2 regions of the Paraburkholderia sp. J7 genome follow, and region 2 is predicted to be linked to the other one. Evidence: predicted binding sites of a transcription regulator. Region 2 holds the regulator's gene; the other holds the start of a gene.
The links. The regulator HrcA, encoded in region 2, represses chaperone genes, less so after heat shock. The targets are predictions, from matches to a motif close to TTAGCACTCNNNNNNNNNGAGTGCTAA.
Positions count from the first base shown of each region.

Region 1: the regulator HrcA is predicted to act here: its motif matches at 2,078-2,104, upstream of groES (co-chaperone GroES).

Region 1 covers NZ_CAJMYZ010000004.1:255,588-260,005, forward strand. The annotation lists gene U5A58_RS08625 (serine aminopeptidase domain-containing protein) at 1-222, shown strand, start outside; gene U5A58_RS08630 (class I SAM-dependent methyltransferase) at 219-1,040, shown strand; gene U5A58_RS08635 (flavin reductase family protein) at 1,198-1,725, shown strand; gene groES (co-chaperone GroES) at 2,197-2,487, shown strand; gene groL (chaperonin GroEL) at 2,532-4,172, shown strand; gene U5A58_RS08650 (hydroxymethylpyrimidine/phosphomethylpyrimidine kinase) at 4,321-4,418, opposite strand, start outside.
Region 2 covers NZ_CAJMYZ010000004.1:120,747-125,164, reverse strand. The annotation lists gene U5A58_RS08065 (RNA-binding S4 domain-containing protein) at 192-599, opposite strand; gene hemH (ferrochelatase) at 637-1,704, opposite strand; gene hrcA (heat-inducible transcriptional repressor HrcA) at 1,944-2,963, opposite strand; gene U5A58_RS08050 (NAD kinase) at 3,197-4,108, shown strand; gene recN (DNA repair protein RecN) at 4,215-4,418, shown strand, end outside.

The DNA of each region.
Region 1 (4,418 bases), 130 kb from region 2:
GCGACGACATTGCCAAAGCTCGATCACGCGCTGTTCACCCAGGCCGCGCGCGAGGCAGCGATGGCCGATGCGCGGCAGTGGTTTTTCGAGCGCTTCTGCCAGCGGCAGACGCAGGACGAAACAGCGTGGCACGGCCCCGTGCCGGTTGCGCGGCCGCGTGTGGCGGTCGAGCGAGCAAGCCAGGCAACTTGCAGTTCTCATCTTGATGGAGCGCATCAATGAACATTGAGCTTCCGCTGGACCAGATCAACCAGCGCGCGTGGAACTCGCACGATGCCATGCGCGAATTCACGATGGGCAAGACCTTCACGGACCTCGGCGAAGAAGCCGCGTTCGACTGGGTCTATGCCGAGTGCGCAGGCGAGCCGATTCTCGACATCGGCATTGGCGCGGGCCGCACGATTCCGCTGATGATGCGGATTTCGCAGAAGTACACCGGCATCGACTACACGGCAAAGCTGCTCGAGCAGGCGAGCGCGCGCTTTCCGGGCCTCGACTTGCGCCACATGGACGCGCGCGACATGGCCGACCTGCCGTCGGACCATTTCGCGCTTACTGCATTCAGCTGGAACGGCATCGACTGCGTGGACTATGAAGACCGCGTGCGCATTCTCAAGGAGATGTACCGCGTCACGCGTCCCGGCGGGCTCGTGCTGTTCTCGACGCACAACCGCGAAGGCCCGGGCTTCAACGAAAGCATCTGGAAGCTGCTGCCGCGTTTTTCGCCGAATCCCTTGCGCTTTGGCTGGCGCACGCTGCGCTCGATGCGCGTGATGCCGCTCGCGACGTACAACTACCTGCGGCATGTGCGTTTTCATCGCGACTACCCTGGGTATTCGATCAAGACTGCGGGCGCGCATTTCTTCGGCATCGTCATTGTGTACACGACGTTGCCCGAGCAGCGGCGCCAACTCACCTCGCTCGGCTTCGAAATCGATGCGGTGTTCGGCAGCTGTGACGGCCAGCGCATTCCGGCAGAAAAGACCTCGAGCGATGTGTTCTGGTTTCATTTCATCGCACGTAAGCCGAGAGTGCAGTAGGGCTCGGTGCGTTTTCGGCGACGGTGGCGGATCTGTGTGTGCACGTACAGATGCGCAACGGCCATGAGGATTCAATGAGCCGTGCGCCGCTACACGGCGCGAGGAGACCACATCGTGCGCTTTGACAACCATCACGGCCGCATGCGGGAGGGCGACAATGCACGCGATCGTACAACGCAGCGTTGAAAGACCCGCGTCCTGCGGTGAGCTGGACGAGCGGCGCCTGCGCAACGCGCTGGGCCGCTTTGCCACGGGCGTCGTGGTGATTTCCGCGGGCACCGGCGACGAATTGCATGCCATGACGGCGAACGCCTTCATGTCCGGGTCGCTCAGACCCCCGCTCATTGTCGTGTCGGTCGGCCACCGCGCGCGCATGCACGAGCGGATGATGAGTGCGGACCTCTTTGGTGTCAGCGTGCTTTCCGAGGAGCAGGAGTCACATAGCCGGCACTTTGCCGGCGAGCCGCAGGACTGGCTCGCCCCGTGCTTCACGGAGGTGGAGGGGCTGGCGGGTGTCGCGCTGCTGCATCGCGCACTGGCGCGCTTCGCGGCGCGCGTGGTCGACCGGCATCCTTGCGGCGATCACACGCTGTTCGTCGGCGAGGTGCTGTCGTTCTCGCTCGAGGAGGACGCACCGCTCGTGTTCTATAGCGGCCGCTATGCTTCGGTGGCGCAGGGGCGCTGAACGCGCGTCCTATCGCGTTACCCACTGATTAGTCCGACCCTTTTTTGTGCGACACCGCAAGGGCTGCGTCACTGTCGACCGCAGGCCTTTCCACTCGCGGCTCCGGGAATCCCCTAGGAATCTAAATCATTGCTCTGCCGGGCGAATCCGCCCTTGGCTCGGCCTGCCGCGTCACGTCCCGGGCCCAGGCTTATGCCGCCAATTTTTACTCTAATGCGTTGTTTTAATTGGAAAAATTAAGGTGGTCTGCTGCCTGCTAGCTGCTCCTCGCGGGTTCCTCGCGAGCGCCCCACGACGCATCATTCCCCCGTTCCGCCCCACTTCTTGAATTTGTCATCCCTCGTCCATATAATTAGCACTCACCGCATGAGAGTGCTAACAACGCTCGGTGCATAAACATCTCTGGCTGGCGGTTGCCGGCAGCCAGGTTTTCTTGAGTCTCTTCAAGTCCCAATCAACAGAGGAACATCCATGAACCTTCGTCCTTTGCATGATCGCGTGATCGTCAAGCGCCTGGATCAAGAAACCAAGACCGCTTCGGGCATCGTGATCCCGGACGCAGCGGCAGAAAAGCCGGATCAAGGCGAAGTCCTGGCCATCGGCCCGGGCAAGCGCGACGACAAGGGCGCCCTGATCGCGCTCGACGTGAAGGTCGGCGATCGCGTCCTGTTCGGCAAGTACGCTGGCCAGACCGTCAAGGTCGACGGCAACGAACTGCTCGTGATGCGCGAAGAAGACATCATGGCCGTGGTGAACAAGTAAGTTCATTCCACCGCTCACTATTCAAGAATCCAAGGAGTTAGAAGATGGCAGCTAAAGACGTCGTGTTCGGCGATTCCGCCCGTTCCAAGATGGTTGAAGGCGTGAACATTCTCGCCAACGCAGTGAAGGTCACGCTGGGTCCGAAGGGCCGCAACGTGGTGCTCGAGCGCTCGTTCGGCGGCCCGACGGTCACCAAGGACGGTGTCTCGGTCGCAAAGGAAATCGAGCTCAAGGACAAGCTCCAGAACATGGGCGCGCAAATGGTCAAGGAAGTCGCTTCCAAGACCAGCGACAACGCCGGTGACGGCACGACGACGGCTACGGTTCTGGCCCAGTCGATCGTCCGCGAAGGCATGAAGTACGTCGCATCGGGCATGAACCCGATGGACCTGAAGCGCGGCATCGACAAGGCCGTCGCAGCAGCAATCGAAGAGCTGCGCAAGGTCAGCAAGCCCTGCACGACCAACAAGGAAATCGCGCAAGTCGGCTCGATCTCGGCCAACAGCGACACGTCGATCGGCGACCGTATCGCTGAAGCGATGGACAAGGTTGGCAAGGAAGGCGTCATCACCGTCGAAGACGGCAAGTCGCTGCAAGACGAGCTGGAAGTCGTCGAAGGTATGCAATTCGACCGCGGCTACCTCTCGCCGTACTTCATCAACAACCCGGACAAGCAAGTCGCCGTGCTGGAAAGCCCGTTCGTCCTGCTGTTCGACAAGAAGATCTCGAACATCCGTGATCTGCTGCCGGTTCTGGAACAAGTCGCGAAGGCTGGCCGTCCGCTGCTGATCATCGCTGAAGACGTCGAAGGCGAGGCACTGGCCACGCTGGTCGTCAACAACATCCGCGGCATCCTGAAGACCGTCGCAGTCAAGGCTCCGGGCTTCGGCGACCGTCGCAAGGCCATGCTGGAAGACATCGCGATCCTGACCGGCGGTCAAGTTATCGCTGAAGAAACCGGCCTCACGCTCGAAAAGGCAACGCTGAACGAACTCGGTCAAGCGAAGCGCATCGAAGTGGGCAAGGAAAACACGACGATCATCGACGGCGCTGGCGAAGCCGTGAACATCGAAGCGCGCGTGAAGCAAATCCGCACGCAAATCGAAGAAGCGACGTCGGACTACGACCGTGAAAAGCTGCAAGAGCGCGTTGCCAAGCTGGCAGGCGGCGTGGCAGTGATCAAGGTCGGCGCTGCGACCGAAGTCGAAATGAAGGAAAAGAAGGCACGCGTGGAAGACGCGCTGCACGCAACCCGCGCTGCCGTTGAAGAAGGCATCGTCCCGGGCGGCGGCGTTGCGCTGATCCGTGCACGTACGGCAATCGCCAACGTGAAGGGTGCGAACGCTGACCAGGACGCAGGTATCAAGATCGTCCTGCGCGCCATGGAAGAGCCGCTGCGCCAGATCGTCACGAACGGCGGCGAAGAAGCGTCGGTGGTCGTGGCAGCGGTTGCCGCTGGTTCGGGCAACTACGGCTACAACGCAGCGACCGGCGAATACGTCGACATGGTTGAAGCCGGCGTGGTCGACCCGACGAAGGTCACGCGCACCGCGCTGCAAAACGCAGCTTCGGTTGCTGGCCTGCTCCTGACGACGGACGCAGCCGTTGCTGAAGTGCCGAAGGAAGATGCTCCGATGGCTGGCGGCATGCCCGGCGGCATGGGCGGCATGGGCATGGACATGTAATTTAGGCTCACGCCGAAATTACATCGAAGTGCAGGGGACACGCCGCGAGGCGTGTTTCCCAGCCCGAAAAGAAAAAACCCGCAGCGATGCGGGTTTTTTTTCGTCCGTGCGGTTTGCGCGTGGTTCACGCGCCGCCGCGCCGCGAGCGTTATTGCTTCGCTTCGCCGGGAGAGGCTTCGTCCCCGTCCGAGTCGTTGCTGCGCGCCCAGAAGAACCGGTCGGGCAGCCACGCCCCCATGCCCGGCC
Region 2 (4,418 bases):
AAAAACGCTAACCGGGCCCCGAAACTGGCCGTTTTGCCGCGATCCCAAGGGGAGTACCGTGAAACTGACCTTTGCCATATCGGTGGTCGCGCTGGTACTCATCGCCGGAACTACGACCATCTGCATGTCGGGCGCCGTGAACGAAAACACGACGGAATACGGGGGCGTGCACGCTACGATGGAAGCGCTGTTCAACCCTCACGCGAAAGTTTGTCGATAGTGCGGCGGTCGCGCTTGGTCGGCCTGCCTTGCAACACGGCAGCCGGTTCGCGAAAGAGCCGGCGCCGCTCCTGTTCCGCCGCGCGCCTCTCGCGCCCGGCCTCGGTTTCCGCGTAGAGCGTTTGCGCGATGCTGGCCGGGCCGCGCACCTCGCAAATTCCCCGCACCTGCACTTCCCACACCACATGATCGATCTCAATTTCGACGAGGTCGCCCACGCGCACGTCCTTCGATGCCTTCACGGCGTCGCCGCCAATGCGCACGTGCCCCTTGCCTACGGCGTCCGAGGCGAGCGAGCGCGTCTTGAAGAAGCGCGCCGCCCATAGCCATTTGTCGATGCGCAGCCGCGCGCCAGGTTCAGTCGAAATCTTGTAGTTCATCAGAGGCTTTCCGCAATGCGCCGCTCAATCTGCAGGGTCACGCCACCGCACCGGCCGGCGCCGCGGCCTGCACCGGCCAGCCCTGCAGGTGTTGCGCAACAATTTCGCCCAGCGCCGCGATCCACGCGTGCGAAGCGTTCAGGCACGGGATGCGATGGAATTCCTTGCCGCCGGCGTGCAGGAATTCGTCGCGCACTTCCATGCCGATTTCCTCGATGGTTTCAAGGCAATCCGCCGTGAAACCGGGGCAGAACACGTCGGCGCGGCGCACGCCGCCCGCCCCCAGTTCCCGCAGCGTGGGCGCCGTGTACGGCTGCAGCCACTGCGCCCGCCCAAAGCGCGACTGGAAGGTCACCCGGCATTCGACCGGCGTTAGCTCCAGCGCATGCATGAGTAGCGCGGCCGTTTGCTGACACTGGTCGTGGTACGGGTCGCCCAGATCGAGCGTGCGGCTCGGCACGCCGTGAAAGCTCAGCACGAGGCGGTCGCCCGCCGCGAAATTGGGCTTGCCGTGCGCATGCCAGTACTGATGCACCTGGGCCGCGAGCGCCGCGATATACGCCGGATGGTCGTGATAGCCACGCACCGTGCGGACTTCCGGCTGGTTGCGCATGCGGCGCAGCGCAACGAAGGCCGCGTCGAACGCCGTGGCCGTGGTCGACGCCGAGTACTGCGGATACATCGGCATGAGCAGGATGCGTTCCGCGCCCGCCAGCTTGAGCTGGTTCAGCATCGCCGGGATGTCGGGCGTGCCGTAGCGCATCGCGTAATCGACGAGGACCGTGTAGTCGTTGATCTGCAGCAGGTGGCGCAGGCCCTCGGTCTGCTTTTGCGTGTGCACGCGCAGCGGCGAGCCCTCGGGCGTCCAGACCGCCGCATACTTCTTCGCCGACGAACGGCCGCGAAACGGCAGGATCAACGCGCGCAGGATGACCTGCCAGATCGGGGCCGGAATCTCGACCACGCGCGGATCGGACAGAAACTGCGCGAGATAGCGGCGCACGGCGCGCGGCGTGGGCGCGTCCGGCGTACCCAGGTTGATGAGCAGCACGGCGACGCGATGCGCCGCGGCGGACTGCGAAGGCCGCTCCAGGTCGAAACGCATAGGCGATCAGTGGCGCCGCGCGAGTGCGCAGCAACGGTTACACGAAACAATCATTATAGCGGGCGGTCCAGGCGGCCCAAACCGGCCCGCGCCGGCGCGGGTTACCGTGCGTTGTCAGCGGTTGCCTGAGTTTGCCTGGCATTGGCCGTTCGGCCGATGGCGCGCGGCAAGCGTTTCGGGGATGATCTTCGGAAAGACAGATGGGCCTGATAGCCGATGCAGCGGGCCGGTGGCGGCGCTCAGTTCTGGCTGAGCGTGAGCGAGAGCAGGCGCGCGGTGATGTCGACGATCGGAATCACCCGGTTGTACGCCATGCGCGTCGGCCCGATCACGCCGAGTGTGCCGACGATCTTGCCGTTCACCTCGTAGGGCGCCGTCACCACGCTCATTTCCTCGATCGGCACGAGTTGGGACTCGCCGCCAATGAAAATCTGCACGCCCTGCGCGTGGCTCGAGACGTCGAGCAGCTGCAGGAGGCTGGTTTTCTGGTCGAACACGTCGAAGAGCTTGCGCAGGCGCGCCATGTCCGACGAAAGATCGGCCACTTCGAGCAGGTTGCGTTCGCCGGAAATGAGCAAGGTGTCGCCGCTTTCGGGCTCTTCGGTGCTCGCGGTCACGGCCGCGTGCATAAGCGAGGTCATGTCGCCGCGCAGCGCGTCGATTTCCTCGCGCAGGCGGCGGCGCACCTCGTCGAACGACAGGCCAGCGAAGTGCGCGTTGATGTAATTCGAAGCTTCGACGAGCTCGGAAGGCGAGAAGTCGCGCTGCGTCGCCATGATGCGGTTCTGCACGTCGCCTTCGGGCGTCACGATGATCAGCAGGATGCGCTTGTCGGACAGGCGCATGAACTCGATCTGCTTGAACACGTGGCTGCGCCGGGGCGTCAGCACCACACCCGCGAACTGCGAGAGGTTCGAGAGCACGCTGGCGGCGGCCGCCACCACTTTCTGCGGCTCGCCCGGGCGCAGCGTGGTCTTCACCGCGCGCGTGAGCGCGTCGTCGTCGGAGCTGGGCTCGACGGTGAGCATGGTGTCGACGAACAGGCGATACCCGCGCGGCGTGGGCACACGCCCCGCCGACGTATGCGGGCTGGACACGAGACCCAGCTCCTCGAGGTCAGACATGACGTTGCGGATCGTCGCCGGGCTCAATTCCAGGCCGGAATAGCGCGACAGCGTGCGCGAGCCGACCGGCTGACCTTCGGCGATGTAGCGCTCGATCAGCGTTTTGAGGAGGGTTTGTGCGCGAGGATCTAGCATGACTCAAAATTTTAGCCTAACGGCGGGTTGGCCGCGAGTGCGCCGCCAGACCGGGCCTCGCGGGCGTACCTTCGGCTCAGGGTGCGGCGCCCCGGTACTTCGCGCGATACCTCGCGCCTTGTCATCGCCGTGTCACCGGCGGCGGGCTGGAAGGCGCGGCGCGCAAGGCCCGGCGGGCCTGTCCCGGTCTGCGCCAGGTTCTTTTCGCGACGTGACTATGGTGTAATGCCGGCATGCAGATCCAGAAGATCCAGAGCCAGTTCAAGACTGTTGCGCTCGTTGGGCGCAGCAATACGCCAGGCATCGCCGAGCCGCTGATGGCGCTCGCCCAGACCATTTCGAAGCGCGGCTTCGAGGTCGTGTTCGAAGCGCAGACCGCAGAGGAAATCGGCGCGCAAGGCTATCCCGCGCTGCAACCTGCCGAGATCGGGGCGCGCGCGGACGTGGCCGTCGTGCTCGGCGGCGACGGCACGATGCTCGGCATCGGCCGCCAGCTCGCGCCGTACCGCACGCCGCTCATCGGCATCAACCATGGGCGGCTCGGCTTCATTACCGACATCGCGTTTTCCGAGATGCAGGAGGTCGTGCCGCAACTGCTCGCGGGCTCGTTCGAGCGCGAGGAGCGTTCGCTGCTGGAGTCGCGCATCACGCGCGACGGCGACCCGATCTACCACGCGCTCGCCTTCAACGACGTGGTCGTGAACCGTAGCGGCTTTTCCGGCATGGCCGAACTGCGCGTGAACGTGGATGGCCGCTTCATGTACAACCAGCGCTCGGACGGTTTGATCGTCGCGACGCCCACCGGCTCGACCGCTTACGCGCTCTCGTCGCAGGGGCCGATCCTGCATCCGCAGCTGCAAGGCATCGTGCTCGTGCCGATCGCGCCGCACGCGCTCTCGAACCGCCCGATCGTGCTGCCCGACGACTCCAAGGTGAGCATCCAGATCGTGGCGGGCCGCGACGTCAACGTGAACTTCGACATGCAATCGTTCACGGCACTCGAACTGAACGACGTGATCGAGGTGCGCCGCTCGCGCCACACGGTGCCCTTCCTGCACCCGGTCGGCTATAGCTACTTCCGCACGCTGCGCAAGAAACTGCACTGGAACGAGCACCCCTCGCTGCAGGGCGATCCGGAGGACTAAACCCGCGTCTTCGCGTGAAGCGCGCGTGGTCGTTGCCACGCAGTTGCCGCGCTACCAGCAGTCCCACGGTAACCCAAGCCAACCAAAACAAGCAGAACCAGACGCCATGCTTCGCCATCTTTCGATTCGCGACTTCGTGATCGTCGCGGCGCTCGACCTCGAATTCGACAGCGGCTTCACCGTGTTTTCCGGCGAGACGGGCGCGGGCAAGTCGATCCTGATCGACGCCCTCGCCCTCACGCTCGGCACGCGCGCCGACGCGAGCGTCGTGCGCACGGGCGAGAGCCGCGCCGACATCACCGCCGAGTTC